DNA from 2 places in the Gemella parahaemolysans genome. Region 1 is predicted to be linked to the other one. Evidence: riboswitches for the same ligand, from Rfam matches in the RefSeq annotation. Region 1 holds a riboswitch; the other holds the start of a gene.

Region 1 (16,625 bases):
GCTGGTTGTGAAGAATCACCAGGTGAATTAGAAATCTTCCAAGGTAGAACATTTAAAGCATACCGTGGAATGGGATCAATTTCTGCAATGGAAAAAGGATCTAAAGATCGTTACTTCCAAGAAGACGGTAAAAAATTAGTTCCAGAAGGAATCGAAGGACGTACACCTTATAAAGGTGCTGTTTCTGAAACAATTTACCAAATTATTGGTGGATTACGTGCAGGTATGGGTTACACAGGTTCACGTGATTTACGTGCACTTCGTGAAAACTCACAATTTGTTCGTATGACAGGTGCAGGGTTAATCGAATCTCACCCACATGATGTTCAAATTACAAAAGAAAGTCCAAACTACTCTAAATAATATGAAAAATAAAAAAGCTAGGATCTTGAAGTTCAAGTTCCTAGCTTTATTTGTTTTCTAGATTTGTTTAGTTAAATCGATCATCTCAAGAAGACCTTGGGCGCAGTCGCTTCCTTTATTTCCTGCTTTTGATCCAGATCTTTCGATAGCCTGATCTATGTCTTCAGTAGTTATAACACCGAACATAACAGGAATATCGCTATTAAGACTAATGTGCCCAACACCTTTTGCAACTTCGTTACAAACTAGATCATAGTGACTAGTACTTCCACGAATAACACTACCTAATGTAATAATACCATCGTATTTATTTGTAGCTACTAATTTTTTAGTGATAAATGGAATTTCAAATGCTCCAGGAACCCAGTAAACATCGATATTTTCTTCTTTTACTTCGTTTCTAATTAGCGTATCCTTAGCTCCACCTAATAATTTAGACGTAATAAATTCGTTAAAACGAGCTACTACGATTGCTACTTTAATATCTTTACCTATAAATTTTCCTTCAAATGTTGTCATAATAATATTCTCCTTATATGTCTAAAAAGTGATTAAATTTAATTTTTTTTGTTTGTAAATAGTATTTATTTTCTTTTTGTGGTTTTATATTTATTGGAACACGGTCTACCACATTTATTCCTAGAGAGCTTAGTTGTTCTACTTTGTCAGGATTATTAGTAAGAAGTTTTACTGATTTAATCCCTAAGTAGTCAAGCATATCTACGGCTATAGTATAGTCTCTTTCATCGGGAGCAAAACCTAGTTGAACATTAGCTTCATATGTATCAACCCCTTGCTCTTGTAGTTGATAGGCAAGAAGTTTGTTTCTTAATCCTATTCCTCGTCCTTCTTGACGTAGATAAAGAACAGCGCCACGACCTAAGTCAGAAATTTTTTGTAGAGCAGCATGTAGTTGTTCCCCACAGTCACACCTGTGTGAAGTGAAGACATCTCCAGTTAAGCACTCTGAGTGAACTCGTATTAATAAAGGTTCTTCAGAAGTTAAATCACCTTTACTAATGATTAAATGTTCTTTATTAAATTCATCTTCGAATAGCTGTAAATCAAAATCACCAAATTCTGTAGGTAATTTTACTTTGACACTATCTTCAAATGACAAAAAACGTGTTAGTTCATCCAAATCAACAACCGTTAAATTCCATTTTTTAGCGAATTCATATAAGTCATCTCTTCTAGCCATAGTGCCGTCTTCATTCATAATTTCACAGATGTATGTAGCTTCTGTACTATTAGCTAATCTTGCTAAGTCTAAACTTGCTTCTGTGTGACCACGACGAACCTTAATTCCACCGTCACGACCGATAAGTGGGAACATATGTCCGGGTCTATTGAAATCGTCAGGTCTAGAATTAGGACTTGCTAATTCTTTTATAGTTGTTGCTCTTTCGAAAGCTGAGATTCCTGTAGTTGATGTTTTGTGGTCAACGCTAACAGTGAATGCAGTCTCGTGTGGATCTGTATTTTTATCTAACATAGAGTGTAGATTTAATCTTTTAGCTATTTCAGTTGAAACTGGTGCGCAAATTAAACCACGTGCATGTTTTGCCATAAAATTAACAGTTTCGCCTGTAACAAATTCTGCTAGTCCTACTAAATCTCCTTCAGCCTCTCTGTCATCATCATCGATAAGAACGATTAATTTCCCAGCTTTTAAATCTTCTATTGCTTGTCTTACGTTATTAATCATTAAACTTTCCTCCAAATAGTTTTAATTGAGCTTTTATGTATTTTGCTAATATATCTGTCTCTATATTTACACTATCTCCAATTTTTAATTTTTCTAAATTCGTATGTTTAGCTGTATGTGGAATTAGCGATACCGTAAATTTGTTGTTATCACAAGTTACTACTGTTAAACTTATTCCGTTAATTGTAATAGATCCTTGGTTAATAATTTCCCCTTGGAACTTACTAGGATAAGAAAAAGTAAGTAGGATGGCATTTTCGTCTTTTTGTCTTGCTGCTAACTGTGCTAAACCATCACTATGTCCAGAAACAATATGACCTTCAAATCTATCTGAATGTCCCATTGCAGGTTCTAAGTTGACGGCATCATTTATTTTCAAATCTTTAAATGTCGTTCTTTTATAAGTCTCTGGCATAATATCTACAGTAAACTGTGATGAACTTTTTTGCACACATGTTAGACATACACCGTTTACCGCCATACTATCACCAATTTTATATGTTTCTAGTAAATTCTTACTCGCTTGAATAGTCAGTTTTATACTGTGGCTAGATTTAATAATTTTTACTATTTTACCTTGTTCTTTTATTAATCCTGTAAACATTGAGATACTCTCCTTCCTGAGATACGTATATCTTCGCCAAGTTTAGTAATCTTAGTATCATGAAGTTTTATTTTTTCATTTGTTATTCTACTACTAGTGAATGATGAAGTGTTGTTTCCACCTAAAAGAATAGGGGAGATATAAGTTATGACTTCATCCCAATACCCACTAGCTAAAAATTGATCGTGAATGTTAGGCCCACCTTCAACATAAATCGATTGAATACCTAGTCTCGCAATTTCTGATAATATTTCTTTTATGCTGAAATCTTTAGGTGTGATAAGAGTCACATGTGTAGGTAAGTTTTCGTATTTTACTTTTGTGAAAACTATAACTTCAGATGAACTATTGTTAAATAAGTTAAGATTACTTTGTTCAAAGATAGAACCTTCAGCATCTAGGACAATTCTTTTTGGTGGAAAAAGAGATGTATTAGCACCAAGTAATGTTGGATTATCTATTAATACCGTTTTGGCACCTACGAGAATTGCTTGATAATTATCTCTTTCATTTCTGACGAAATCATAGACTTCTTTACCGGTAATCTGTGTTCTTTCATCGGTAAAGGCTAGTTTTCCATCAAGACTGGTGGATTGTTTTAGAACTACATAAGGTCTTTTTTCAGTATGATATAGGTTGTAAGCGTAGTTTAAATTATAAGCCTCTTTTTCAAGAACACCAGTTATTATTTCTATACCATTATCTTGCAGATATTTGATACCTTTTCCACTTACGATAGGATTAGGATCCAATTGAGCAACAACTACTTTAGAGATACCCATTTCTACGATAGCATTTGTACAAGGTGGTTGTTTACCTTTATGATTACAAGGTTCTAAAGTAACGTAAAGTGTTGAATTAAATAATTTTTCAGGAGTTTTGCAAGTAGAAATTGCATTTTTTTCAGCATGTTCACAGCCGTATCGAAGGTGTGAACCTCTTGCGATAATTTCATTATCTTTTACAATAACTGCTCCAACCATTGGATTAGTATGTGTATATTTAGCACCACGCTTGGCTTCAAGAAGAGCAAGATTCATAAAATATTCATGCATATTATCAACTCCTTTCTAAAAATAAAAATCCCAATTACATTTGAATTTCAAATTTAATCGGGATTGATGGTTAGTTTTATATTCGATTAATAGACCTTAGTACTCTTAGATGCACCATAGGCTATAAAAATATTCTCGATAAAGCATTAGGTATTTTTATCCTAATACTACTAATTTCTTCTCCCATCCAGACTTTACTGTCGGTTCTGGAATTTCACCAGATCAGCTTGCGCTCACGGACTTCTAGTAAACTAGTCACCGCCGGTTGGGACTTTCACCCGACCCCGAAGAAATATTTAATTCATGACTTAATATTAACACTAATGAAAACGGTTGTCAATGATAAAAAATAAAAACTATCACAAAATATGAAATATACAATGTGATAGTTTTATTTAATTTATTATAAGAATTGTGCTAAACAAACGATAAGGATAATAATTGGAAGTACATATCTTAGTAAGAATAACCATACTTTGAATAATACTAGGCTAGATTTTTTATTTTCGTCGATGTGTAATTGTTCTAAAGCTACTTTTTTATCAAGTACATATCCTGTGAATATTGATAAAGCTAGACAACCAAGTGGCATTAGAATATTAGACACTAAGAAATCCATTAAATCGAAGACTGTTTTTCCAAATATTAATGTATTAGATAATGAACCGTAAGATAGAGCAGAAGGAATTCCAACGATGAAAGTCAAGATTCCGATAATGATACTAAATTTAGTACGGTTAGTATTTCTTTGATTAGTGATATTTCCTACATTAATTTCTAACATAACTACTGATGAAGTAATAGTAGCGAATAAGAATAATATTAAGAACAAGATGTAGAAGATTTTACCAAAAGCCATATTATTGAATAACTGAGGTAATACTATGAATAATAAACTTGGTCCACCTTCAGATTCCATACCGAATGAACTCATCGCAGGGAAGATTGCAAGACCAGCCATTACTGAAACAGCGATGTTCATTAATACAACTGAGATACCAGATTGAACAAGATTAGTTCTTCTGTCAAGGTAAGAAGCATATGTAAGCATAGCTGTAACTCCGATTGATAATGCGAAGAATGATTGTCCTAGTGCGAATAAAATTCCAGAGCTAGTGATTTTTGTGAAATCTGGTTTTAAGAAATAAGTCACACCGCTCATCGCATTAGGTAATGTTAATGATCTAGCGATAATTACTAGGAAGATAATGAATAATAGTGGCATCATAATTTTTGATGCTTTTTCAATACCTTTTTGAACACCACGAGATACTATATAAATATTCAATAAGATGAATAGTGCTTGGGCTCCTAGTGCAATCCAAGTATTAGAAATAATACTAGTGAAAAGTGCTGCATGATCAGTAGTAGAGTGAATACCAAGCGTATCTGCGATTGAAATACCAAGATATACTAGAATCCATCCACCGATAACACTGTAAAATGATAGTAAGATGAATAGTGCGAATCCACCGATATAACCAATAGCATTGTATTTTTTATTTTTTCCTAATTTACCAAAAGTTCTAATCGCTGATACTCCCGCACCACGACCTAGTACGAATTCAGCTAGAAGAAGAGGTAATCCAATTAATAATGTAAAGATAAGGAAGACTAGTAAGAATCCACCTCCACCATTAGCTGCGGTCATATAAGGGAACTTCCATACTGCACCTAGTCCTATTGCAGAACCAGCAGAGGCAAGTATGAATCCTATTTTAGAACTCCATTTTGAATTATCTGACATAAAATTTTCCTCCTAAATTTGATTTTAAAAATAATAAGTAAAAGCTATTTAGAAAATACTAAATAGCTTTTAAACATAAAATAATATGATACCCAAGGCCATTTAGTATTTTACCAATGGCCGAAAAACAAACTTAACTAGCCATTGTAGATATCGTTGCACTTATATCTACAATGCTATGAGATATAAGTGCTGCTAAAATGGCACGAAAAAGTATTCTCTGTTACTAGTTAAAATTGTATTTTTCATTATTGAGTAGCTCCTTTTTATAATTGTTGTTAAAATCTTAACATTTATCAGAAAATTTGTCAATTATTTTTTGGAAATCTTTATGAAAAAATTAAAGTGACATTGAATTTTCAAGTATAATATAGATATTATACAGACTGATATAATCATTAATTTTGGAATGTGTCTATGTTTTTTATACCTTATAATATAAAAAACAGACTCTAGAAAACTAGAATCTGCTTCTTTAATTTTTTAGTCGTTATCTAATTGCATGTAAACAACTTGAGTAGTTAAGTATTCTTCTAAACCGTGTTTACCGTCTGCTCCACCGATACCAGATTTACGACGTCCAGCGTGGAATCCTTGCATTGCTTCAAAGTTTTCACGGTTGATGTAAGTTTCACCGAATTTTAGACCGTTAACTGCTTTGAATGCAGTATTTAGGTTAGTAGTATAAACTGATGAAGTTAATCCATATTCTGAATCGTTAGCATATTCTAATACTTCTTCTAAAGTTTTGAATGTAGCGATTGGGATTACAGGACCGAATGTTTCTTCTTTCATAATGTTCATTTCGTTAGTTACGTCTGTTAAAACAGTTGGTCCAAAGAAGTATCCAACTTGATTTTCATCACGAGTTCCACCGTAAGATAGAGTAGCACCTTGTTTAACAGCGTAAGCAACTTTTTCAGCAACAGTATCTAAAGCGCGTTTTTCAATAAGTGGTCCGTAATCTACGCCACCTTCTTTATTAGGGTCACCGAATTTAACTTTATCAAGTTCAGCAAATAATAATTTTTCGAATTCAGCTTTAACATCTTCATGTACATATACTCTTTCTGCACAGTTACATACTTGTCCAGAGTTAATTACACGAGAAGCTACAATTGCTTTTGCAGCAAGATTTAAGTCTGCATCTTTAAATACGATAGCTGGTGCTTTTCCTCCAAGTTCTAGAGAAACGTTAGTAATGTTTTCAGCTGCCGCTTTCATAACTTCTTGTCCAGCTGTTAAGCTACCTGTTAAGCTTACTAATCCAACTTTTGGGTTAGAAGCTAATCTATTTCCAACTACAGATCCAAGACCGTGAACAATGTGAAGAACGCCTTTAGGAAGTCCTACTTCTACACAAATTTCAGCGAAAATATCTGCGTTAATTGGTGTTAATTGGCTAGGTTTAATAACGATTGTATTACCTGTTAATAAAGCTGGTGCAGCTTTTCTAGCGATTAAGAAGAATGGGAAGTTCCAAGGTAAGATACCAGTAGTTACACCGTGAGGGCGTTTGAATAGGAAGATGTGTTCATCTTTTCTATCACTTTGAATAATTTCCCCTTCGTATCTTCTAGCCCACTCAGCCATATAATCTAAATAATCAGCTGTAAATAATACTTCAACTTTAGCTAAATCGAAAGTTTTTCCCCCTTCGTTAACAATAGTTTGTGTAATTTCTGGTTCGCGTTCACGAATACGATCCGCAATTTTTCTTAAGTACGCTCCTCTTTCGACAGCTGGTAATTTCTCCCAATCACGTTGTGCAACTTCAGCGATATCAATAGCGCGGTCTACATCTTCTTTTGAAGAAGAAGGTACTTTTGCGATAACTTCTTCTGTTGACGGATTTAGCACGTCAAGATAATCATAATTTGAATTATTTTCGAATTCTCCGTTAATAAAATTTTTTAAAACTTTAATTTCACTCATAGTTTAAATCTCCTTTTTCTTTTTTTAGTAAGTAAACGTTACCATTTGTTGCTAACATTATATATTATGAAAAAGTATAAATCAAGTGTTTTGTTTAGGTTTTTGATATATATTTATATATTTAAAGGTTGATTTCAATATTTTTAATAAAAAAATTGTATATGTATGTTTAAAAAAATAAGCGTTAATTAATGAGAGATGTAAAAAATTAAAAAAATATAAATATCTGTAATACAGCAAATAAAGCGTATACAAAAAGACGGAAAAGGTTATTTGTTATCTAATAAATAAATTTTGTACTTGTTACAGATTAATGTTAAATTTAATATTTAACACATTAAGTAATTTAAGTAAATAATAAGAAAAAATTTTCTTGAGCAAAATTATTTCCATATTCAATATATTTAGTGGTATAATCTTAGCATAAGAAACAATTAGGAGGTTCATTAATGAAACAGAATATAGGAGTTATTGGTTTATCAGTAATGGGAAGTAACTTAGCTTTAAATATCGCGGACAATGGATTTAAAGTTGCGGTATTTAATAGAACAACAACAGTTGTTGATAAAATGTTAGAGGAGCATCCTCACAAAAATGTAGTAGGAAGATACTCACTACAAGAGCTAATTGATGGTCTAGAAAAACCTAGAAAAGTTGTTTTAATGGTTAAAGCTGGGTTTGCTGTTGACAGTTTAATAGAACAATTAACACCTCTACTAGAAAAAGGTGATATTATTATCGATGGAGGAAACTCATTCTTCAAAGATACTCAAAGAAGATACGATTTATTATTAGAAAAAGGAATCAACTACTTCGGTGTTGGTGTATCAGGAGGAGAAGAAGGTGCAAGATTTGGTCCTGCTTTAATGCCTGGTGGAGATGAAAAAGCATATGAAGAAATTCGTCCAATTTTAGAAGCTATTGCTGCTAAAGTGAACGATGTTCCTTGCTGTAGCTACACTTCAACTGGTGGAGCAGGTCACTATGTGAAAATGGTCCACAATGGTATCGAGTATGGAGATATGCAATTAATCTCTGAAGCTTACAAAGTTCTTAAACACCTAGGTGGATTTACTAACGAAGAATTACAAGAAACTTTTGAAGAGTGGAATAAAGGTGAATTAGAATCTTATCTAATTGAAATCACTGCAAATATCTTCAAAGTTAAAGAAGAAGATGGAAGCTACTTAGTAGATAAAATCTTAGATAAATCTCAACAAAAAGGTACAGGTAAATGGACTAACGAACAAGCTATTGACTTAGGAATTGATGTATCAGTTATTACAGCTGCCTTAAATGGAAGATATATGTCAAATCTTAAAGAAGAACGTGTTCGTGCTGAACAAGAATTCACTCGTAAACCTTACGCAGTTGTAGAAGATAAAGAAAGATTAAAAAATATTGTAAAAGATGCATTATTCATTTCAAAAATTGTATCTTATGCACAAGGATTTAAATTACTACAAGCTGCTGAAAAAGAATACAACTGGACTTTTGATTATTCACAAATTGCTAAAATTTTCCGTGGTGGATGTATTATTCAAGCGAAAATTTTACAAAATATTATCGAAGCGTACCAAAATAATCCAAAATTAGAAAACTTAATCTTTGATCCATTCTTCAAAGAAGTAATCGAAACAAGACAAGATAGTTTACGTGAAGTTGCTGCATTAGCAATTACTAATAGATTACCGCTAAGTGCAATGACATCTGCAATTTCATACTTAGATATCTACACTACAGCTAACAGTGGTGCTAACTTAATTCAAGCGCAACGTGACTATTTTGGAGCACATACTTTTGAAAGAACTGATAAAGAAGGAAGTTATCACTATGACTGGGTTGGAAACAATGAAAAATAAAACAGCTATAACACTTTTTGGTGGGACAGGAGACTTAACTTATAGAAAACTGTTACCTGCATTATATAACTTAAATGCATTGGGTAAATTAGCCGATGATTTTAAGATTGTTGTGATAGGTCGTAGAGCATACACACAATCAGATTATATTGATATTGCTCGTACTTGGGTTAAAGAGTACGCTCGTACAAAATTTGACGATGCACAATTTGATGCATATGCTAAGAGAATCATTTACTTCAAAATGGATATGACAAACGAAGATGATTATGAGTTATTACAAAACTTCTATGTTGAGCAAGATATTCAAGATCATGTATACTACTTTGCAGTAGCGCCTTCGTTCTTTATAACTATTACGAATGGACTTAAAAAATATTGTTCTGAAAATAATGCGAAGGTTATTATTGAGAAACCATTCGGAGAAGATTTAGAAAAAGCGGGATTACTAAATGATGAGCTTGCTAAATTCTTCGATGAAAATGAAATTTATCATATTGACCACTATTTAGGGAAAGAGATGATTCAAAACATTCTTTCTTTACGTTTTGAAAATATAATTTTCAAAGGTATTTGGAATAAAGACTTTATCGAAAATGTTCAAATTACTGCTGCTGAAACAGTTGGTGTAGGAACAAGAGCTAGTTACTACGATAAAAGTGGTGCTTTAAAAGATATGGTTCAAAATCACCTATTACAGGTTTTATCATTAGTAGCTATGGAAGAACCAAAAGAAGAAGGAAGTCGTGGTATACATGAGAGCCAATATAATCTTCTTTCTGCACTTAAACCGATTGAGGATGTTCATGAAAGTTTAGTAATGGGACAATATGAAGGGTATCTTCAGGAACAAAATATTCCTGCAGATTCTAAAACAGAAACATATGCAGCACTAAAATTATTCGTAGATAATGAGCGTTGGCAAGGTGTGCCATTCTTCATAAGAACTGGTAAAAAACTAGAAAAAAGAGAAACTCAAGTAGTAGTTCAATTCAAAGCGGTGGGTTCTTCTCCAGGTAATGTATTAATAATAAAAATTCAACCAGAAGAAGGTGTATATTTCCAATTTAATGCTAAAAAACCAGGTACAGAGCAAGAATTGCAACCAATCTCACTTGATTTCTGTCAAAGTTGCATTTTAGAAAATATAGTAAATACACCTGAAGCTTATGAAAGATTATTGGATGCTTGTTTTAGAGAAGATAGAGCATTATTTTCTCAATGGAATCAAATAGTTGAATCTTGGACATTTGTTAATAAACTTATAGATAAGTATGAAGAACAAGGTGCTCCACTATATACTTACGAACAAGGTTCAAAAGGGCCTAAAGAAGCTGACGAACTTGTTAATTGGGTTAAATAAATAATTAAATGTATTGTGTGAGTAACATCTCATACAGTACATTTTTTTGTTTTAAATATTATTAAACAGGGTTGTAAAGTTTACGATAACGGATAAGTGTAGTATAATTAAAAGATGTACAAAAAATAAAGATTTTGAAAAGGAGCAATTAATGAGACTTTTAGATTCAATGTTAGAGTATAACGAATATTTTGTGAAATTTGAAGAATATCAAAAATATAAAACTGAGGATAAATACCCGGCTAAAAGAGTTGTAATGTTTACATGCATGGATACGAGATTAGTTGAACTTTCAACAAAATCTTTAAACTTGTCTTCTGGGGATGTAAAAGTAGTAAAAAATGCTGGAGCAATATTAACTCACCCATATGGTTCGATTATGAGGAGTTTGATAATAGCAGTTTATATGCTTAAGGCTGACGAAATTATCGTTATGGGGCATCATGATTGTGGTATGCAAAATATCGATACTGGTTTAATTATGGAAAAAATGCAGAATAGGGGTGTAGGTAAGGAAACTTTAGAAATTCTACAGTATTCAGGCCTTGATTTGAGTTCATGGTTACATGGATTTGACGATGTTAATGAGAGTGTGGCTCACGACGTAAATATGATAACGAAACATCCATTGATTCCAAAAGATGTTCCTGTTCATGGGTTGGTTATTAATCCTGAAAATGGAAAAGTAGACTTAGTTGTAAATGGATATGAAAATCTAAGAAATTAGGGGGACACGCGAGTTGAAAAAAATATTAATACTAAATACAGGTGGAACTATCTCAATGAGTGAGGACCAGAAAACTGGGAAAGTTGCTCCAACTGATAGTAACCCGATAGGTGCTGGTGGAAACATATTTTCTTATATTGGAGATTTGTATGTTGAAGATTTATATCATCTTGCATCACCGCAAATAACAGAACGTGAAATGTTAGGGATTAAAAATAGAATAGAAGAAGCTGTGAAAGAGGGCTATGAAGGTGTAGTAGTTACTCATGGTACTGATACACTAGAAGAGACGGCTTATTATTTAGAGTTGACATTAGATATAAACATTCCTGTTGTCGTAACAGGTGCTATGCGATCAAGCAACGAAATAGGTGCAGATGGATTAGCTAATCTTAGAAGCTCTTTAGTAGTTGCTATTAATGATGAGAGTAGAGATAAAGGTGTTTTAGTAGTTATGAATGATGAAGTTCATACTGCAACATATGTTACAAAGACGCATACTACCAATGTTGCGACATTCCAGACGCCAACGTTTGGTCCGATAGGTCTGGTATCAAAAAATAATGTTATATATTTTCAAAAATTAGTTAAAGAGGAACACTATGAGGTAAATACTACTGAAAAGAAAGTATATTTACTAAAAGCTTATGCTGGCATGGATGAGGAGTTGATTAATGCTGTAGTTAAATTAGGAGCAGATGGATTAGTTATAGAAGCTTTAGGTGCAGGGAATCTACCTCCAAGAACTGTTCCCGCAATCAGAAACTGTATTGAAAAGAATATACCGGTAGTTTTTGTTTCTCGTGCATTTAATGGAGTTACTCAAGATGTTTATGACTATGAAGGTGGAGGGAAAAGATTCCAACAAGATGGTGTTATTTTCACAACAGGTTTGAGTGGTCAAAAAGCTAGAGTTAAATTAATGATTCTATTAGAAGCGGGGATATCATTTGAAAAATTAGGAGAGCTATTTTAATAGTTGTTCTAATTACTATTAATATATTTATAAGGTTGAATAATTTTTACAATTATGGTAGTATATTAAATGATTAAAATTAGGAAAGAGGTGTAGAATTGAAATTTAAATATCATAAGTCGTATCGCGGTTTTTATCTACTTGATGAGAACAAATTTAAACGACCATACCAAAAATTAGATCAAGAGAAAACATTAAAAAACTTAGGTAGTAAGACTGAGTTTAATAAAGATGAAATATTGGATATAGAAGATAAGTTAGTAGTCTTTTTTGAAAAAAATACTGGACAATCTACAAAACAGAAAAATACAAAAAAACAAGAAGATACAAAAGAAGTCGAGGAAATTGATTTTGAGGTACTAGAATTGAAATATAAGATACCAAGACTGCTGTTAAAAAGGTTATATAGTATTATTTCGGAAAATTCAAGTAAAGCGGAACATGACTTAGAGTCAGTTTTATCTGTAATAGAAAATATTACACTTGCAGATGGTTTATTCTCTTCAAAAGTAAAAAAAATATTCTATTATAGTGACAGAGAATTGGAGAATTTGCTAACTAGATATAACTTTGACGGTATTAGTGTTTCTGATTTAAAAAAAGATATTGAAGTGAATTATCCTAGTCAATACATCTCTGATTTACCGATAGATTACAAAGAATATGAAATGATTTTTGTGTTCTATTTTATAATACTAATCGAATTATTAACAATTTTAAAATAAAAAATGGATTTTTTGATTAAAATTTTCCTAAAGGCTTGATTTTTTATTAAGCCTTTGATATAATTTTAATCAGAAAGTTTATTTTTTTAGAATTAGTTGGTCGAAAAATGACCTAACCGGACGTAAGTTGTCCATAAAAATAAATTTTCAATATGACAGGGGAAACTTAAGATGGATATTTTACATTTGTTACATATGCAAAGTAGACTCGTTCCTGAAATGTTTATGAAATTTAATAATAGATATGAATTATTAGTTACAATAAAAGTTAATCAACCTATTGGTCGAAAAACATTATTAAATTTTATTAATATGACGGAAAGGCAATTACGTACGGAATGTGAAGTTTTATCCAAGTTAGGGTTGATAACCAAAAAAGCTACAGGGATGAGTGTTACAGAAAAAGGAGAGATGCTTCTTCTAGAAATAAAAGAATCGGTAATAAACGATGTATTTGTTAAAGAAAGAAGTTTTATAAAAAATCATTTTTCAATAAAACAGGTTCATATTGTAGCTGGTGATTTTGTTAATAATGAAGTCACTAGGGAAGAAATGACAAGCCTACTTTTGGATAAGGTTAATGCTAAAATAACTAAAGATTGTGTAATTGGAGTCAGTGGTGGAAGTACTATGTACTATATAGCCGGTAAAGCAAATGCAACATTTGGTTATGGAAAAAACGTTACTATAACACCAATTAGGGGAGGTTTATCTGTAGTTAATACAGAGTATCAAGCCAATGATATAGCCTCTAAAATGGCAAAAAATTCTGGACATGCTTATCAATTACTACATGCACCAGACAATATAGGAGAAAAGGCATTAGAAGAACTCGTGAAAGAACCAGTTGTAAAAAATGCGCTCGATGTTATAGGAAAAACATCCATAATAATCCATAGTATAGGAAATGCTTTTGAAATGGCGGAAAGACGAAAGTCATCTAAAGAAATTTTAGAAGTATTACATGAAAAAAAAGCTGTTAGTGAATCATTTGGGAGTTACTTTAATGAAAACGGCGATGAGATATTTAAAACATCTACTATAGGTATGAGTTTTAAAGATGTTAATGGCATTGATCATGTCTTTACAATAGTTGGTGGAGATGCGAAAGCTGATGCGGTATACAGTTATTTAAATACTAAGCCAGCGAATGCAACACTAATTATTGACGAGGCTATTTGCAAAAAAATAATAAAAAAAGTTAATAAAAATTTTTAGGAGGAACTAAAAAATGACAGTAAAAGTAGCAATTAACGGATTTGGACGTATCGGACGTCTTGCATTAAGAAGAATCCAAAACGTAGAAGGAATTGAAGTAGTAGCGATTAACGACTTAACACCAGTTAATCAACTAGTTCACCTATTAAAATATGATACAACTCAAGGGCGTTTCGACGGAGAAGTATCTGCAACAGAAGGAAGCTTATTAGTAAATGGTAAAGAAATTAAAGCATTCGCTAATCCAAATCCAGCTGAGTTACCATGGGGTGAATTAGGAGTAGACGTAGTATTAGAATGTACTGGTTTCTTCACTTCTAAAGAAAAAGCTGAAGCTCACGTTAAAGCAGGAGCTAAAAAAGTTGTTATCTCAGCTCCAGGTGGAAACGATGTTAAAACTATCGTTTACAATGTAAACCACGAAACTTTAGATGGATCAGAAACAGTTATCTCAGGTGCTTCTTGTACAACTAACTGTTTAGCTCCAATGGCTAAAGCATTACACGATAACTTCACAGTAGTTGAAGGATTAATGACAACTATCCACGGATATACTGGAGACCAAAACACACTTGACGCTCCTCACCGTGGTGGAGACTTACGTCGTGCTCGTGCTGCAGCTGAGAACATTGTACCTAACACAACTGGTGCTGCTAAAGCAATTGGATTAGTAATCCCAGAATTAAATGGTAAATTAGATGGAGCTGCTCAACGTGTACCAGTACCAACAGGATCATTAACTGAATTAGTAGCTGTAGTTGAAAAAACTGTTACAGCAGAAGAAGTTAACGCTGCTATGGAAGCTGCAGCTAACGAATCATTCGGTTATAATGTAGATCCAATCGTATCTTCTGATATCGTAGGAATTTCTTATGGATCATTATTCGATGCTACTCAAACAAAAGTATTAACAGTTGGAGACAAACAATTAGTTAAAGTTGTATCTTGGTACGACAACGAAATGTCTTACACTGCTCAATTAGTAAGAACATTAAAATACTTTGCAGGATTAATCAAATAATCTAATTAGGTAATAATAAGGGGAGATGAGATATAAGTTCTTTTGACTTATATCTTGTCTCATATATTCCAAAAATATTTAAAAGGAGCTTTCCATGAAGAAATCTATTAAAGACTTAGGTAACTTACAAGGGAAAACTGTCTTAATGCGTGTTGATTTCAACGTGCCTTTAAAAGATGGTGTAATTACAAACGATAATCGTATTACTGCAGCATTACCAACAATTGAGTATGCTTTGAATCAAGGAGCTAAAGTAGTAGCGTTCTCTCACTTAGGACGTGTTAAAGAAGAAGCTGATAAAGTTTCAAAAAGTTTAGCACCGGTTGCTAAAAGATTATCAGAATTATTAGGTAAAGAAGTAAAATTCGTAGCTGAAACTCGCGGAGCTGAATTAGAAGCAGCGGTTAAAGGATTAAATGAAGGTGAAATCTTAATGTTCGAAAACACTCGTTTCGAAGATGTAGATGGTAAAAAAGAATCTAAAAATGATCCAGAGCTTGCTAAATATTGGGCTTCTCTAGGTGATGTATATGTAAACGATGCATTTGGTACAGCTCACCGTGCTCACGCTTCAAACGTAGGTATTGCATCTAATATTGGTGAAGGAAACTCTGCTTCTGGATTCCTAGTAGATAAAGAAATTAAATTTATCGGTGGAGCAGTTGATAACCCAGAAAGACCACTTGTTGCAATCTTAGGTGGAGCAAAAGTTTCTGATAAAATTGCAGTAATTGAAAACTTATTAGATAAAGCTGATAAAGTAATCATCGGTGGAGGTATGGCTTATACTTTCATGAAAGCACAAGGTAAAGAAATCGGAATTTCACTTTGTGAAGATGATAAAGTTGAATACGCTCGTGAACTTATGGCAAAAGCTGGTGATAAATTAGTATTACCAATCGACACAGTTGTAGCTAAAGAGTTCTCAAATGATGCGCCTAGTCGTGTTGCTGAAGGTGATATTCAGCCTGATGAAGAAGGATTAGATATCGGTCCTAAATCTGTTGAATTATTCAAAAACACTCTTAAGGGAGCAAAAACTGTAATCTGGAACGGACCAATGGGTGTGTTCGAAATGCCAAACTTTGCAAAAGGTACAATTGGTGTATGTGAAGCTATCGCTCACTTAGAAGGTGCTACTACTATTATTGGTGGTGGAGATAGTGCAACAGCAGCTATTTCTTTAGGATATGCAGAAAAATTCTCACACATTTCAACAGGTGGAGGAGCTTCTCTAGAATACCTAGAAGGAAAAGTATTACCAGGAATCGATTCATTATCAAACAAATAATTTTTTAACTCAAGGAGAGTAACATTATGT
Region 2 (16,625 bases), on a different contig from region 1:
CCACCGCTCAGTTTCGCACCGCCTTCGCTAAGGCGACCAAGTCCAGCAGAAAGACGACCAGAACCATCGGTAAGTTGATCGATACCACCGCTCAGTTTCGCACCACCTTCGCTAAGACGACCAAGTCCATTGTTCAGCTGGTTCGAAGCATCGGCTGCTTTTTGAAGTGAAGAACTAATCTCAGAAAACTTACTGTAGAGAGTAGCTGTATAAGTTTTTACAACTTGATCTTTAACGGTATTTGTTAAGTTGCTCGCTACAGTTTCCATGATTTTCTCACCGTTTTTACTCTTAGTAAAGTTAGTAGTAAAGTCGATGTTCATTTTTTCTGGACTATCGTTTGATAAAGATGTAGCATTTTTAGAGAAGTTTTGTGGTATTGTAACTACCATGTAGTAGTCTCCTTCTCGTAATTCTTTATCGGCTGTATCTTTATCGACGAATTGCCAATTTACTTTTTTGTTATCTTTTAGTTTTTCGACCATTGAATTCCCGACTTCTAGAGTTTTTCCATTAAAATCTACTTTTTGGTCTAGGTTAACAACTCCGACTTTCATGTTTCCGGTATTGTCATATGGATTCCAAACGGATTTTAGGAAAGTTCCTGAATATAAAACAGGAACTAGAAGAACGGTAGCCATGGTAGCTTTTAATCCTTTGCTCTTTAAAAGGCTACTAAATTCTTTTTTTATCATAATTCCTCCAAAGAAATTTCGTCGGCGAAATTCCATTATGTTAATTTTGATGGGAGTGACTCAAAAATCGTGATTTCGAAGAAATCAATTTTGTCGAGTCGCTCCTACTTTAGATATTCTACAACTTTATATACTAAAAGTCAAAATATTTTAAAGTAATAGTGAATTATTAATATTTAATAATAGAGTATATTAGATATAATGGAGATAAAAATTATAACTTTTAAAATTAATAATTAGCGAATAATCTATGATAATAATGGTATTTTTATAAAAGGGGAATTATTCTTTAAACTTATAAAAAGATATATATTACTTAAAATAATTTTATTAAGTATTAATATAAATTATCCTAATTAACAAAAAAATAGTTCACTATTCACTTGTTATTTAGAACAGAATTGGCAAAATAGAATTTTAAAAATAGTATATTATATTTATTGTGTAAAAAAGGTAGAAATCCTTAAAAATGGATAACTACCTTTGTTTTAGTGTTAAGTTATGCTAATGCGTGTGATATTTTATGTTCCAGTAGATTGCTAAAACAATTTTGAGCATCTTTTAAATCCTTTGTATCAGGATGTTTTTTAGATTCTTGAACCATATCAACAAGGTCTGGCGTAACTTTGTGAATAAAATTAGGATCACGCCAAGTAAGAATTTTGAAAACTATCATAACCTTTGGATCGACCTTACCTTGACAGACGAAAGTTTCGTGTATTTTATTGTTACGCTCTTCCATAAACGCGATATAATTATTAATAGAATCATCGGCGTGATAATGTTCACGTGGAACACCACAAGTTAGAAATAGAGCGACATCTTTACCATGTATTTCCTGTTGATCGATAAAACGTTGCATATTTTTATTGGCGTTAGTTTTATCTGTCCAAGCACCTAGAATATAGAAATCATATTCTTTTTCTAGTTTTTTTCGTTGTTTTTTTATATCAAGTAGATCTACTTCTCCTTGATCTTTTATCTGTTCGTAAATAGCTTCAGCTACTTTTTTAGTATTTTTTGTTTTACTAGAATAAGCAAGTAAAATTTTCATAATAAGCCTCCTACCTAGGATGTTGGAATAATATTTCTAAAAATTAAACCTATAATAATTAAATCCATATAACTATTATAACAAAAATAAAACTAGTTTTAAACCGATAACTGAAAATAATAATCAATTATAAAATTGGATAGAGATAAAAAATAAAAAACTTGGAAAAATAACTGGGTACAATTGAGATTCTGTTGAAAAAATATGAAAAAATTCATAGTTTATGATAAAATACTAATTGATAATATATAAAAATCAAGTTAAATAGTGATAGGAGAAGACAATGGAAAAATTGTTTGCGATAACGAGTTATGCATCGTTTATTGTATACCATATAGAAGCTATGGATAAAGTAAAAATTCCAAAGACTATGATAAGAGAATATATTAATCTTCAAAAAACAGTAGGGAGTTTTCCTGAGGAGATAAACTATGTAAGTAGTTTTTATGATGTTAGTACAGGAAGTAGTGGAGCATTATTTGAAAATACTAATGAAGGGAATTATATTTTATCTTATACAGGAACAAATTTTTATTTTGATAGACAGAAAGATATGTATGCTGATGTAGTTGGTATTTGTTTGGGACAAGCGGAACATATGTTGTCATGTTATAGGTTTTATACACGTATGAAGAAAAAGTATGGTGATAATATTATTCTAACAGGGCACTCATTAGGTGGAAGTATTGCACAGCGTGTTGCGATTGAGTATGATGTACAGCAAAGTATCGTTTTTAATGCAGCCCCGATATATTTGGTTGGAGGCATAGATATTTTTATGGATAAGGAAAAAGACAGTGAATTGTACACCGTTCGCATGAAGAACTATCTTAGAAATGTAAAGAAAACAGCTATTAAGAAGGCGATTTTTACAGGAAATGTAAAGAGGGTTGTTTCTGAATATGATATATTTACGCGTATATCAGAATTGCTGTCTATAGGTTATTATGTTGGAGATGAGATTATTGTAAAAGATGCTGGAATGCATGGTATTAAGAGTTTTTTAGATATTTATCAGAAATCTTTTGGTAGTTCGTTTGAGAAGAAAGACAATGACGAGCTTTTGTCACTGGAATATAAAGACTTTAGTTTGGCTGAGGTGGGAGTTCTAAGTAATTTCTCAGAAGAACGTATAGTAGAGATAGAAAATAGATTGAATGAACTTTTAGCAAGTGATACTGTAATAGATAATTTGAATAAAAATCCATATAATGTTAATTTTGAATTTTTCATAAGGGCTATATTAGATAATATTGCGAAGAAAAAAGAAGAACTATAATAGATTCCTTGTCTGACGTTTTTGTTAGATGAGGAGTTTTTTATAAGATTATTGGAGTTGTTTGTTATGAGTTATAGGATGGGGTTGATACGAAAGTACTAAAGTGTGTATGATAACTCACGCTCTTTCGCATAACTGATAGAGTGTTAATCGTTTGCTTAAAGTTGTAACTTAACTGGAAAAAATGATATAATATTGATAACTATGTATATTCTTATAGTGATGAGGAGATACAGGGTGAAAAGATGAAAGTATGCTCCGAAGAATATTTTATAAAAAATATAAGTAGGAATATATATTTAATACTTAGTATAAATCTAAGGAGGAAGAAAATGGCAGAATATAAAATACTAGTGGTCGATGATGAAGAACCGATTGCTAATATATTAGAGTTTAATCTGAAAAAAGAAGGGTATGATGTAATTGTCGCAAATGATGGAGAAAAGGCGGTAGAACTTGCTTTTAATGACAATCCAGACTTGATTTTGTTAGACTTGATGTTACCTAAAAAAGATGGAATGGAAGTATGTAGAGAAGTACGTACCAAAAAGAATATTCCAATTATCATGCTAACTGCGAAAAATAGTGAAATAGATAAAGTTCTTGGACTTGAATTTGGAGCGGATGACTATGTAACAAAACCATTCTCAACACGTGAGCTTATGGCTAGGGTTAAGGTAAACTTGCGTCGTGTTACTAAGCAACAAGAAGAAGTTGTTGAGGAAAAAAATGGTGGAGATCTTGTGATTAAAGATATCGTTATTTATCCAGAAGCTTATGTTATTAAGAAAAATGGTGAAGAAATCGACTTAACACGTAGAGAATTTGATTTATTCTACTACCTTGCACAACATCGTGGACAAGTTTTAACACGTGAAAACCTTCTGCAAACGGTATGGGGTTATGATTATTTTGGTGATGTGAGAACTGTGGATGTAACTGTAAGAAGACTACGTGAAAAAGTAGAAGATGATTCATCTCAACCGGAATATATTATGACACGTCGTGGTGTTGGTTACTTTATAGGTGAAGAGTAATGAATTTTTTTGGAAAGAGATTTAAGAAAAGATTCTTTTCATCAATTCGAACTAAGTTCGTAATAGTTTATGTGTTAGTTAACATAATTTCATTACAACTTATCGGATTGTTCTTTACAACGCAACTAAGAAATAGTAATGTAAATACATTTGAACAAAATATTATTGAACAGGAAAAAATTCTGAACTACCATGTTCGTGAAGAGTTGGAAAAAGTTAGTAGTAACGGAGATAGTTCGAAAAATACAGAGGATAATACCGGTCAAGATGAATCAGCGAAGAGTAATAGAGATTCAAAGAGTGGGATAGCTAAACTAGTTAGTGAATTTAATATTCAAAAGCTATTATTGGTAAATGTTATAGATAATGATTCAAAAATCTTAGCGACTTCTTCAAAAAATGGTAATGATGAGTATCTTGCTAAAAGGTCGTTTGATCCGTTGGTAAGTCAGGTTATAAAAACAGGAGAGAGTACTAAACAAATTCAAAATAATGCTGATAGTAATAAGCGTGTTTGGATTTATGTAAGTCCCGTAAAAAAAGATAATGAAGTTGTCGGTGTAATCTCGATTATGGCAGATATAGAAAGTGTTTATCAAGAGGTAAGTAGTATTTCGAAAATCTTCCTAGTGGGAACTATTTTATCAATTTTAATTACAACTGTTATAGGGTTTGTAGCTTCAAAAACTGTAACGAGTTCTATTGAAAAGATGAGCTCACAGGTTAAGAAGATGGCTTTAGGGAATTATGGGACTGTAGTCGGAATAGACACAGATGATGAGATTGGAGATTTGGCAAAAGTGTTTAACCAAATTTCTAAGAGGATTGAAGAAGAGCAGGCTGTTACTGAGACTGAACGTAGAAAGCTTGCGACGATTATCGAAAGTATGATGGATGGAATTATTACGACAGATAATAATGGTAAAATAATTCTGATTAATACTAGTGCGGAAGATATGCTAGGTGGTCGTGATGATGAAATCTTTATAGGAAAAGATGTTCTGAAGATTCTTAATATCACTGAATATGAAAGTATAGAAGAGATATTAGAGGCGGAAGATAGCCTTCTTATAAATACCTCGAAAACAGACGAAGAGCTACTTTTACGAGCTGAGATTTCTAAAATAGAAAAAGAAGACAAGGAAGATTTAACTCAAATGTCGACGGAGTTGGAAGGGTATATTATTGTTCTTTATGATGTAACAGATCAAGAACGTCAGGAAAAAGAAAGACGCGAGTTCGTATCTACAGTGTCTCATGAACTTCGTACTCCGCTAACAACGATGAACAGTTATATCGAAGCATTAGAAGAAGGTGTTCTTGAGGATAAAGAGCTTGCACCGCAGTTTATCGATACTATTCATAAAGAAACTACTCGTATGATAAGAATGGTAAATGAATTAATGCAACTTGGTAAGATGGATATTAAGGAAGAGCATTATGAAAAAGAATTTATCGATATTAATAAAATGCTTGAACAAATTTCGGATAGATTTGCCTTAACGCACCCTGAAAAAAACTTTATAAAGCATATTCCTAAGAATCCAATATTTGTAGAGGGTGATCAGGATAAACTTACACAGGTATTTGATAATATTGTAAATAATGCGATAAAATACTCTCCTAACGGTAAGAATATTACAATAAGGGTAAGACAGAACTATCACCATAATAGGGTGAGTATTTCTATTAAAGATGAAGGTGTAGGAATTCCATTAGTCCACATTGACAAAATCTTTAATAGATTCTACAGAGTTGATAAGAGTAGACAAAGGAGTATGGGAGGAACAGGTTTAGGATTGGCTTTAGCTAAGACTATCGTGGAGGCCCATAAAGGTCGTATTTGGGCGCAAAGTAGAGAAGGTTATGGAAGTATTATATTTGTAACACTGCCTTGTGAACAAATTGATGATGAATGGTTATAGAGGTAAATAATATGAAAAGTAAAAGGAAAGAAACTGTTAAATCAGTTGTGTTAGGAATACTAGTTCTAATGAGTTTAACTTTATCCTATCTTATTATTACTTATCAACCAGACTATGAGATTTTTACTAAGAGAACTACTCAAAAATCCATAGAGTCTGATAAAAATAGTCTTTTAAACTTTTTGATTCCTGATAGTGTAGTAAAAAACTATGAGGGATCAAGAGAAGAGCCGATAGTTCAAAATTCTATAACGAAGGTGGCAACTGTCGATGCCGTAAAAAACAAGAAAGTGTTAAAAAATTTACTAACGACAATTTCGGATAGTCAGAGTGTGGAGTCTAGGGTAAGAAACAGAAATATCGAGGATATTACATCGAATAATGTTGAAAAAATTATGATAAATTATCAAGTAACTCTAGATTCTGCCTTGGTAAAACCTTTATTCTTCTCGGAGGAGAATTCTAATATAAGTTTGGAATTTGATACGATAGTTTTACTAAAAGATAGACCGAATATGATTTATTTATACAAAAAAGATGATAAAAATTATCTACAAATCACTCTGAAGGATGAAATTTATGATAGGGTAAATAGTAAATTTAACGAGAAAAAACAAAATTACGCTAAGTATAGTTTAAATAATAGGTATATCTATTTAAAAGAGTCTGATGAAGATAATGTTATAGATGAATATAGTGCTGAAGATATTAGTTTAAATAGATTAGCTAAGGATATTTTTGAGAAAAAGGATAATCTTAGAATAAGTAATGAAGATGAAGTGACTGATGGCTATGGAATATTACGATCTACAAACAATAGATTAGTATATACAAATCCATCAAACGAAGGTGGAAAAGAAGTTGGGGCTACAGTTGCTATAAATAATACCATGAGTTTCTTAGGACTTGGATATGTGGGAGATACGGATTATCAACTTACTACTGCTCTAGAAGGAATTACTATTTTCCAAGAAGCTTATAAGGATTCGATAGCCTTTAGTAGAGAAGGTCACGCTGATATTATTTCTGAGGATAATAGTAGTGGAATATATAAGCTGACTTCGCCGAAGAGACTTACGAAAACTTATCTTTCATCAAGAGAAGCAGAACTTTATTCTGTTGAGAAGACTGAATATGTAATTAATTATCTTTATGAAAGAGTTAACCTTAAAGAGATAAGTGATATAGTTTTGGGTTATGAAAAGATTTATAATAAAGATAGAAATAGTTTTAGCTATGTACCAGCATGGTATGTAAAATATAATGATAGATATATGAGTTTTAAAAAATTAAAAGAGATGATTGACAAGGGAGAGAGACTATGAACTGGGGTAAGATGAAGACATTGTTTATTTACCTATTTGTCGCTCTTAATGCTGTCTTGTTAACATTTTATATATATACAGTTCAGAAGAATAAAACAGAAATAGTCCAGGAAAAGGAAATTATTGAACGTTCTATGAAAAATGACAATATAACTGTAGAAGAAAATGCAACAAAGCGAGATAATCTTGGTTATGTGAATGTTACAATTTCTGATTTGAAGGATATCCGCAAGGAAGAGAGTGGGCTAAAGTATGAAATTGAAAATGTCGATAAGACATCGGCTTTAAAAGTTAGTTCAGAAAATGCTATTACTAACGTAAATAAAGGTAGCTATAGAGCTGAGTTAGATTCATTCTTATTAGAGAAGATGAAATTAAGTGCGAACTATATTTTTTCTAGTTATAATTCAACAAAAAATGAAGTTATTTTTGAACAACAAATAGATAGTTTTAGAGTTTTTTCAAATAAAAATGCGCGAATTGTCTTTAGCGTTGAAAGTAATGGAGATATTAAAAACTTTGCTTTGACAAGTGTTTCAAATATAAGAAAAGATAAGAATGAAACGTTAGTTCCGTCTAGCCAGGCTATAAATAGGCTGTATCATGAAGATTTAATTCCTAAAAATTGTCGTGTACGAGCTACTTTAGGATATTATACATATATTTCTCAAACGGAAAATCAAGTATTGATACCGACATGGAATGTGGAAATTAGTGATAAAGATGGGCGAGTTAGTAATTACTATGTAGATGCTATTAATCTAAATGTATTAAATAGAAAAGGTTATAGCTTATAGATAGGTATATAATATTAAAGGAAAAAACTATTCATTACGATAAACGTAATGAATAGTTTTTTGTGTATTATTATTCAGATAAGTAAGATTTTAACATCCATACATTTTTTTCTAATTGAGTTTTTAATCCTAATGCTAAGTCTGAAGTACCTTGATCTTCTTCATCTTCAGCTACACCCATAAGATGAGTTAAGTCATTGATTAATAACTCAAAGTCGTGGAATATAGCTGCAACCATTTCAGAAGTTGTTTCTTTTTCAGTTGCTTCTTGGATTGTTGCGATTTCTAAAGCACCTTTAAGTGTTGAAACTGGGCGACCTCCAATAGCTAATAATCTTTCTGCAACTTCATCTAAAGATTCTGCTGTGTAATTATAGTAATTTTCAAATACTTCGTGTAGTGTGTAGAAGCTACGTCCTTTTACATACCAGTGGAAGCTGTGTAATTTTGTGTATAATACTGTTAAGTTAGCAACAAGTTTATTTAATTCTGTTGTACGTGTCATTGTAAATTCTCTCCTTTATTTTCTATTTATGATTAAATTATAGCACCATGAGTTACACGTGTAAAGTTTATGAGCTTATAAAAGTTATTGAGAATTATTCTCTAAAAAGAATGTTGATTTAGCAATGTTTCCTGAGGTGAAAAAATATAAGTGATAATCGATATCATATAAATACTAGGCATAGTTATTAATTTAAAAATTTGAAATAAACTTTATTAGTTGATAAAATAAAGAGCGAAAGGGGTAGAATCTATGGCAAGATTATGCATAATTTTAATAAAACTATATAGACGATATATATCACGTTATACCAAACCAACGTGTAGATTTTCCCCTACATGTTCAAGTTATGCTTTGGAAAGTTATAAGAGATTTGGGTTTTTCTTAGGTACATATTTAACTGTTAAGAGATTATTAAAGTGTCATCCGCTATATAAAGGTGAGTACTTTGATAATGTACCTTTATTTAAGAAAGATATATTCAAATTTGGAAGAAAAAAATAAAGAGGCCGCTAAGTTTGGGTGCCTCTTTATTTTGGGCGAAATTGTTATTTTAGATGAATATTAAGAATAATGATTATATTCGTAGAACTAAATGGGATTCTCTTAACGAAATAACTTTCTAAAATTTATCCACTTAAAGTATTTGTGAGGTAAATCCTCATAATTATCCACAAATGCAAAGTTTATATGTTATTTATCTATGCTGTTTTCAGTATTTAACCATGCTGTAATTTCGCCCATGAATCTATAGATATTTTTATAACCTGTTTCTTTCAGTTAAGATTTCTCTAATCTGCGTCTTTCTATAAGAAACAAAGCCGTAGTATAAAATGAATTTCTTATCTGTATCATCACCTAAAGATTTTAAAAATTCTTTTTTCTCTTCTTTTTTCACTTTCATTATAACATAGATGAATTAATATGGAAATAAATTATGCAATAAAATTTATGGTTTTTAATATAATTAATAGTGATTATTATCATCTGCTTTAATATGTAAACTAGTAGTTGTATTTCATACTATATAAAATATGATAATAAATTAATAAGTTTATTAATTTATTATCTATGCTGAATATCGAAGTAATTTTCATATTATTTGTGTAAAATAAAGACTCTGATGCTAATTGTCAGAGTCTAGTATTTAAAAATAATTTATTTTTTATTAAGGATAGTTGTAATTGATTTAAGTATTTTTAAAGCAAGTTTATCTTTTTTATTAGCTAATGATTTTGTAATTAAATTAGAAGTTTTAATTTTTTCTTCATTTTCTTTATTAGCTAACATTTTCTTAACGAAGTCCGGCATTTCAGGCTTTTCGCCATCTTTTTTGTTGGCTAACATTTTCTTAACGAAGTCCGGCATTTCAGGCTTTTCGCCATCTTTTTTGTTGGCTAATATTTCTCTAACGAAGTCTGGCATCTCAGGCTTTTCGCCATCTTTTTTGTTGGCTAACATTTTTTTAACGAAGTCCGGCATTTCAGGCTTTTCGCCATCTTTTTTGTTGGCTAACATTTCTCTAACGAAGTCTGGCATCTCTCCTTTTGGTTTATCCATTTCATTAAATGTTGTCTTCTCTGGATTATGCGAAATAAAAGGATTGTTTTTATTAGCTTCAATCGTTGACACAAGAGCATCTATTAGGCGAGAATCGTAGTTCGGCATAGGGGGTCTATGATAAGTTATTCCAAATTCCTCACAAAGTTCTCGACACTCAACATCGTTATCGAAAAGAACTTCGATATGCTCGCTGATAAAGCTAAGTGGAACGAATATATAATGCTTAGGATGTTCTTTTTGCTCTCTTAAGTACTCAAGAACATCAGGTTTAATCCATGGCATTCCAATATCACTTTCACTTTGCCAAGTATTCGTATAGTTTTCATTTTCAAGACCTATTTTTTCGGCTATAAGTTTTGTCATATCAAAGATTTGCTCTACGTATGGATCATTATATTTTAAAGCAATTTCAGGTACGCTGTGTGCAGAGAAAACTACTTTATAGCTATCTTCTTTCACTTTTTCAGTAATAATTTTTTTGATTTCATCTGCCCAGAATTCAATTAATTTCTCCTCTTTGTACCAGGATTTTATTATATTAAATTTAATTTTATCACTTTTAATAAATCTTTCGTAACCCATAATAGAGTAGAATGAATAGTGTGGTTCAAGAATTAAACAAATACATTCTTCTATACCATCATCTTCCATTTTTGAAATTATATTAGGTATATAAGGTGAAGAGAATTTATTGGCAAAGTATACTTTATATTCATCTTCTACAGATTCCCTTAAAAGTTCAACTTCTTTAAGTGTTATCTCTTGAAGGGGTGAACCATCAATGCGAAGATAATTTTTTAAAAGTAGATTAATTTCTTCGTCGTTAGGACGAACCCCTTTTCTAATATTTGTGAAAAATTTTGCTATACCCTCAAATGTGTATTCTTCGGGTGTTCCATATGTCATTACTAAAATAGCTTTGTTCATTTTTTAACCTCTCAAAATAGTCTAGTCATGTATAATTATATCATTTTTTGTACTAAAACACACGTATTATTAATCTATTACAGATAATTATTGTTAATTATAAACTAGTACTGTGTAAATAATTTTAAAATATATATTACTCAGTAAAATAAGTGATGGAATATACTTTAAAATTTAGAAATATTATAAAAAACTATTGCAAAAGTTTATAAAAAGTAATAATATAAAAGTTAACTTAAAAGTATACTAATTAGAGATTTTAAGAATCTCTAACTAGCTGAGGTAAAAAGGAGGAAATACTTTAATGAAAAAGAAAATAGTAGGTATGTTAACTTTTATTGCGGCAGTTGGTGGAGTTATATATATGAAAAATAATCCTAAATACAAGGAAATTGTTAGAAATGTAAAGACAGCGGATGCACGTGGTTTTTATGAAAAAATAATTTTAGAAAAAGACAAACTGGCCTTTACTGCAAAAGCAAAAATTAAAGATTATAAAATTGACTATGAGAGTATTAGAAATGTCGGAGAGAAAATTTATGCACGTTTAATAGTGAATAATGATGAAAAATTGAATATTGATACGGTACTTAATGAAAAAAATAAAAATGTAGAAGAAGTATCACATTCAGAAAAACTTGATGAATTATTAAATAAGTAACTTAGTAGATATTTCCTAGGAAATAAAAAAAGAATCCTCCATTACAGTAAGGTGATGTAATGGAGGATTTTTCATGGTTAAATTAATTAGTATCTAGTATTATGCAAAACGGCTACGAATACTAGTCGGTATTGATTTATAAACACTCTTAGTGACGAAGAATAAGAATGTTACTAAAGCACCTTTTAGTAGGTTGAATGGTACGATACCAACAGCTACGATTGTTTTCACATTAGTCGCGATGTCTGCTAAGTTCATAATATATCCATAAGCTGGAAGTAATACGAAGTAGTTAAGAAGTGACATGAATACTGTTATTGCTAGTGTTCCTAAGATTCCACCGATAATAGTCTTAGCAGTACCTTTTTTATAGAAAAGAACAATGATACTGATAAAAGTAAATTCTACCACGATATTAGCGATTGATCCGATTGGTTCATGTGATAATAAAGCGAAGTGTAGGAAGTTTTTTAAGAATGACACTAAAAGTGCATCTTTATATCCTAATAATAACAACGCCATAAATAGCGGTATGAATGTAAAATCAAATTTTAGAAATGGTGGCAAGAATGGCACAGCAAAACTAAAAAAAGATAGAAGTAGAGCAATAACTGCAAGCATCCCACTTAAAACTAGTGAGTGAACATTTTTTTTATACATTTAAAACCTCTTTCCTATCTTCATAGGCAATAAAATAGCCGCAATATTATTTTTGAAAAGGTGTATTTTAAATCTATAATTAGAAATAAAAAACACCACTTTAAAAACATTAAAGCGGGACTGAAAGGTATGAAAAATAAGCATTACACTGTACTTGGTACAACAAAAATACATACGTAATAGACTGCATGTGTAAGTTTATTTATTCTATATCTTCTATCATCCAGACTGTACTGTCGGTTTTGGAATTTCACCAAATCAGCTTTCGCTCGCGGACTTTAACCGCCGGTCGGGAATTTCACCCTGCCCCGAAGATAATTAAATTTATTATTTATAAGTTTATTATAAACTGAAGTTTCTAAGTTGTAAAGAGAAAAGGTTTAACTTTTTAAAAAATGATGGGAGCAACTCTGTTAAGTTGAGTTATTCCCATCAGATATATTATTTAGTTATTATTCTACTGTTACTGATTTAGCTAAGTTACGTGGTTTGTCCACATCTAGACCTCTAGTGTAAGCTGCGTAGTATGCGAATAATTGTGTAACTACGATACTTGCGATTGGAGCAAGATCTTCGTTTACGTTAGGGATTGCGTAGTCACCTTCGCGTGCTAATTTTTCTAATGTAATAATAAGAGTATTAGCACCACGGCTAGCTACTTCACTTACGTTACTACGTGTATTTAAGTCTAGTTTAGCACTTGTGATAAGAGCTACTACAGGTGTTCTTTCTTCGATAAGGGCGATTGTACCGTGTTTTAATTCTCCTCCGGCAAATCCTTCTGTTTGAATGTAAGAAACTTCTTTAAGTTTTAAAGCTGCTTCACATGCACTATAGTAGTCGATTCCACGTCCAATATAGAATGCATTGCGTTCTGTGAATAAGTTTTTAGCTAAGTCTTTGATAGTTTTTGTATCATCTAAGATTGATTCAATTGCAGAAGTAATTACTGATAACTCTTGCTCGATATCAAATTTAGGTTGTCTTGAAAGTTGTTTTGCTACTTCGTAAGCTAGTATGCTTAGTGTTGCGATTTGAGCAGTATATGCTTTAGTAGAAGCAACGGCGATTTCAACACCTGCGTGAAGTAATAATGTATAGTCACATTCACGAGATAGAGTTGAAGCATCGACGTTTGTAAGTACTAAGAATTTGTAATCTTCATTCACGCTACGTAATTTTGTAAGTACTGCACGAAGGTCAGCTGTTTCTCCTGATTGAGAAAGGAAGATGAACATCGGTTTTTTAGATAATAATGGTACGTTGTAAGCAAATTCTGATGCTAAGTGTACTTCTGTAGGAATACCAGCCCATTTTTCAAAGTAGTTTCTTCCTACTAGACCAGCATTGTAACTCGTACCACATCCGATAATATATAATCTATCCGCATCTTTTACGTTGTTGATAATTTCGCTATCAATATTAACATTATGTCCATCGAAGTAGTGAGAGATGATGTTACGCATAGTTCCTACTTGTTCATGTATTTCTTTAATCATGTAATGTTCATGGATACCTTTATCGATTTCTCCAGCGTTTAAGTTAGTTGAGAAACTTTCACGCTCTACAACATTATCTTCTTTATCTTCGATAGTTACGCTATCTTTCTTCACGATAACAAATTCACCATCGTTAATTTCTAAGAAGTTGTTAGTGTACTTAATCATTGCTAAAGCATCACTACCAACATAGTTTTTATTTTCTTCTCCTAGTCCGATAAGAAGTGGACTCTTATTTTTTGCTACATATAATGTGTCTTTATCTTCCGTATCGATTAAACAAAGTGCATAAGAACCTTGAAGTTTTGATACAGCTTTTTTGAAAGCTTCTTTAGTATTAAGACCGCGGTCGCTATAAACTTGTACTAATTGAACGATAACTTCAGTATCAGTTTCAGAAACAAGTTCTACACCTTTGAAAAATCTCTCTTTAAGTTCCTGGAAGTTTTCGATAACTCCGTTGTGAACTAAAATAAAACGTTTGTTGAAGCTTTGGTGAGGGTGAGAGTTAGTTGTATTAACTCCACCGTGAGTAGCCCAACGTGTATGACCAATACCTAATTCTAGGTGAAGTCCTTCAGGGATTAGGGCTTCTAAATTTTTAATGCGACCTACAGACTTAGTAACGCTAGCTTCTCCGTTAACAACACCAGCGATACCAGCTGAGTCGTATCCACGGTACTCAAGGCTGCTAAGTCCATCGATTAAAAATTTAACTCCATTTGCTTCTCCAACAAATCCTACAATTCCACACATATTAAAAATTCCTCGCTTTTTTCTTTAATTTATTTTTTATAGAAAGTACTATAAAAGTTTATATATTTGTGCTCGAAAATATTATACTTCTTGTATTTTATTATACTTAACAAAGTTTATGTAAACCTTAAAAGAAGGCATAATGAGCATATAGAGAGGTGATAATGATTTTGAAGGGTTTTAAAACTCAATATTGCGTTCCTTAACTACTGCATACGTTGTAGCTATAAGTTAATCGTTAGGTTTCTTGAATTAAAAAGATGATAAGAAACCTTATCGAGTAACTTAGACAACAGCTATTCAAAATATAAGGAATGAAATGACGAAATATTTTGCTAGTAGCCACTGTAAGTATCTTGTCGTCACTGTGTTCCTAGAAATAGTAAAGTGCACCCCAGCAGTAGCAACTAAAGTTTTTATCGTCATTCTTCCTTAAAAACTAAGTTGCTGTTGCATACGCTGCACCTAACTATTTCGTCGTCACTTCGTTCCTAGAAATAGTAAAGTGCACACCAGCAGTGGCAACTAAAGTTTTTTACGTCATTCTTCCTTAAAAACTAAGTTGCTGTTGCATACGCTGTACCTAAGTATCTTGTCGTCACTGTGTTCCTAAAGATACTAAGGTACACCCCATTGTACATTATCTAACGAAATTCTCTGGTTCCGAAAAAGCATCCGCCGAATTTTCGATAACTTTTTTCCTCGTCAACTAAATTCAATTTAACCTTTAGAACTTAGTTCGGGCGCTATAATTATAAATTCAAATTACCTCCTAATATTTTTAGTCGTACACATTATTATACTAGATGAAAGGAGTGTTGTAAACTGAAAGGATATATTTACATAAACTCAGATATTAAAATAAAGTATATGAAAATTTAACCTTAATTTTTAAATTATAAAAATATAAAATTGATTAATAAAAAACCTACTTACTTTTTTGAGTAAGTAGGTAATATTATTATTGTTGAGTGGCAGTATTTACTTCTTTAGCATTTTTCACTTCATCAGGTAGGTTGATTTCTTTTACAGTGTTCACGTTAGAGTATTTGATGTTTTGCTTAACTTTCATTGTAGTTGGAGTTGAAGTGTTTTTAGTTGCAAGCTCCATAGTTACTTCATTATTAACAGGTATGAAATCTTTAGTAGTTACAAGTTTAATTGAAACATTTTTGAAGTCAACATTATTGAACGCTTCAGCGTTTACTTCATTTCCAGAAGATGCATTAGCAATAGCAACCATAAGTTCTTTAAACTGATCTCCATTTCCAGTGTACGTTAGAACATAATTTCCGTTTTCTTCAGTTTTCTTGAAGTCTTTAGCAATTTTCTTGTAGAACTCTAATATTTGTTCTGAGTTTGCTATTTTTTTAAGTCCTTCAAATTGAGCAGTTATGTTGTTATTTGAGCTTTTAACCCATTCATCTTGACCAGTTGATTTAGCATATGCAGTACCGTCTTTAATGTAAAGATCTAAGGTTTGAGTTTGACCTTGGGCTTTAACATCAGTAGTTGCTTTCATAGTTAGTGGATCGATAATTAATGAACCAGTTACAGTATTTTCAACTGTTTGAGTTTGTTCACCAACTAAAATTTCAGAGCTGTTTGTTGCTACGAAATCTGTACTTTTTATGTTTTTAGATGATTCTACTGATTTATTAACGATTTGCTCTACAGAAGCTCCTGTGCCACAAGCAGCAAGGGTAACTGAAAGAATAACTGTTGCAACAAGTAATAGATATTTTTTTAATGATTTTGTCATGAGTTTCTCCTTAACGTTAATGAAAATAGATTATTTTAAGTATAAAAAAATCTATTTTTATAAATTTTAATTTTATAGGATTATTCTATCATAATATAACTTATATTACTACATTATAGGTTCATTTTTTAGATATCTGTAATAAATAATATAGGTTATAAATTAAGAAGAATATTTTTA

The links. Region 1 has a riboswitch for FMN ahead of ribD (bifunctional diaminohydroxyphosphoribosylaminopyrimidine deaminase/5-amino-6-(5-phosphoribosylamino)uracil reductase RibD). Riboswitches for the same ligand answer to the same signal wherever they lie in the genome.
Positions count from the first base shown of each region.
Region 2: linked by a shared signal. The riboswitch ahead of ACWOBP_RS03480 (ECF transporter S component) and the one ahead of ribD (bifunctional diaminohydroxyphosphoribosylaminopyrimidine deaminase/5-amino-6-(5-phosphoribosylamino)uracil reductase RibD) in region 1 are both predicted to bind FMN.

Region 1 is NZ_JBSMTP010000007.1:30,613-47,237, reverse strand. It holds gene guaB (IMP dehydrogenase) at 1-363, shown strand, start outside; gene ribH (6,7-dimethyl-8-ribityllumazine synthase) at 421-882, opposite strand; gene ribA (GTP cyclohydrolase II) at 896-2,071, opposite strand; gene ACWOBP_RS05710 (riboflavin synthase) at 2,064-2,675, opposite strand; gene ribD (bifunctional diaminohydroxyphosphoribosylaminopyrimidine deaminase/5-amino-6-(5-phosphoribosylamino)uracil reductase RibD) at 2,660-3,730, opposite strand; FMN riboswitch at 3,902-4,026, opposite strand; gene ACWOBP_RS05700 (sodium-dependent transporter) at 4,134-5,477, opposite strand; gene aldA (aldehyde dehydrogenase) at 5,961-7,412, opposite strand; gene gnd (decarboxylating NADP(+)-dependent phosphogluconate dehydrogenase) at 7,862-9,274, shown strand; gene zwf (glucose-6-phosphate dehydrogenase) at 9,246-10,637, shown strand; gene ACWOBP_RS05680 (beta-class carbonic anhydrase) at 10,789-11,364, shown strand; gene ACWOBP_RS05675 (asparaginase) at 11,378-12,340, shown strand; gene ACWOBP_RS05670 (exonuclease SbcC) at 12,439-13,065, shown strand; gene ACWOBP_RS05665 (sugar-binding transcriptional regulator) at 13,237-14,283, shown strand; gene gap (type I glyceraldehyde-3-phosphate dehydrogenase) at 14,297-15,304, shown strand; gene ACWOBP_RS05655 (phosphoglycerate kinase) at 15,399-16,595, shown strand; gene tpiA (triose-phosphate isomerase) at 16,622-16,625, shown strand, end outside.
Region 2 is NZ_JBSMTP010000003.1:110,838-127,462, reverse strand. It holds gene ACWOBP_RS03535 (YhgE/Pip family protein) at 1-695, opposite strand, end outside; gene ACWOBP_RS03530 (flavodoxin family protein) at 1,195-1,749, opposite strand; gene ACWOBP_RS03525 (hypothetical protein) at 2,033-3,028, shown strand; gene yycF (response regulator YycF) at 3,361-4,065, shown strand; gene ACWOBP_RS03515 (ATP-binding protein) at 4,065-5,990, shown strand; gene yycH (two-component system activity regulator YycH) at 6,002-7,315, shown strand; gene yycI (two-component system regulatory protein YycI) at 7,312-8,112, shown strand; gene ACWOBP_RS03500 (Dps family protein) at 8,183-8,617, opposite strand; gene yidD (membrane protein insertion efficiency factor YidD) at 8,870-9,121, shown strand; gene hemH (ferrochelatase) at 9,776-11,107, opposite strand; gene ACWOBP_RS03485 (DUF1310 family protein) at 11,412-11,768, shown strand; gene ACWOBP_RS03480 (ECF transporter S component) at 11,868-12,428, opposite strand; FMN riboswitch at 12,636-12,748, opposite strand; gene glmS (glutamine--fructose-6-phosphate transaminase (isomerizing)) at 12,881-14,683, opposite strand; gene ACWOBP_RS03470 (DUF6612 family protein) at 15,645-16,445, opposite strand.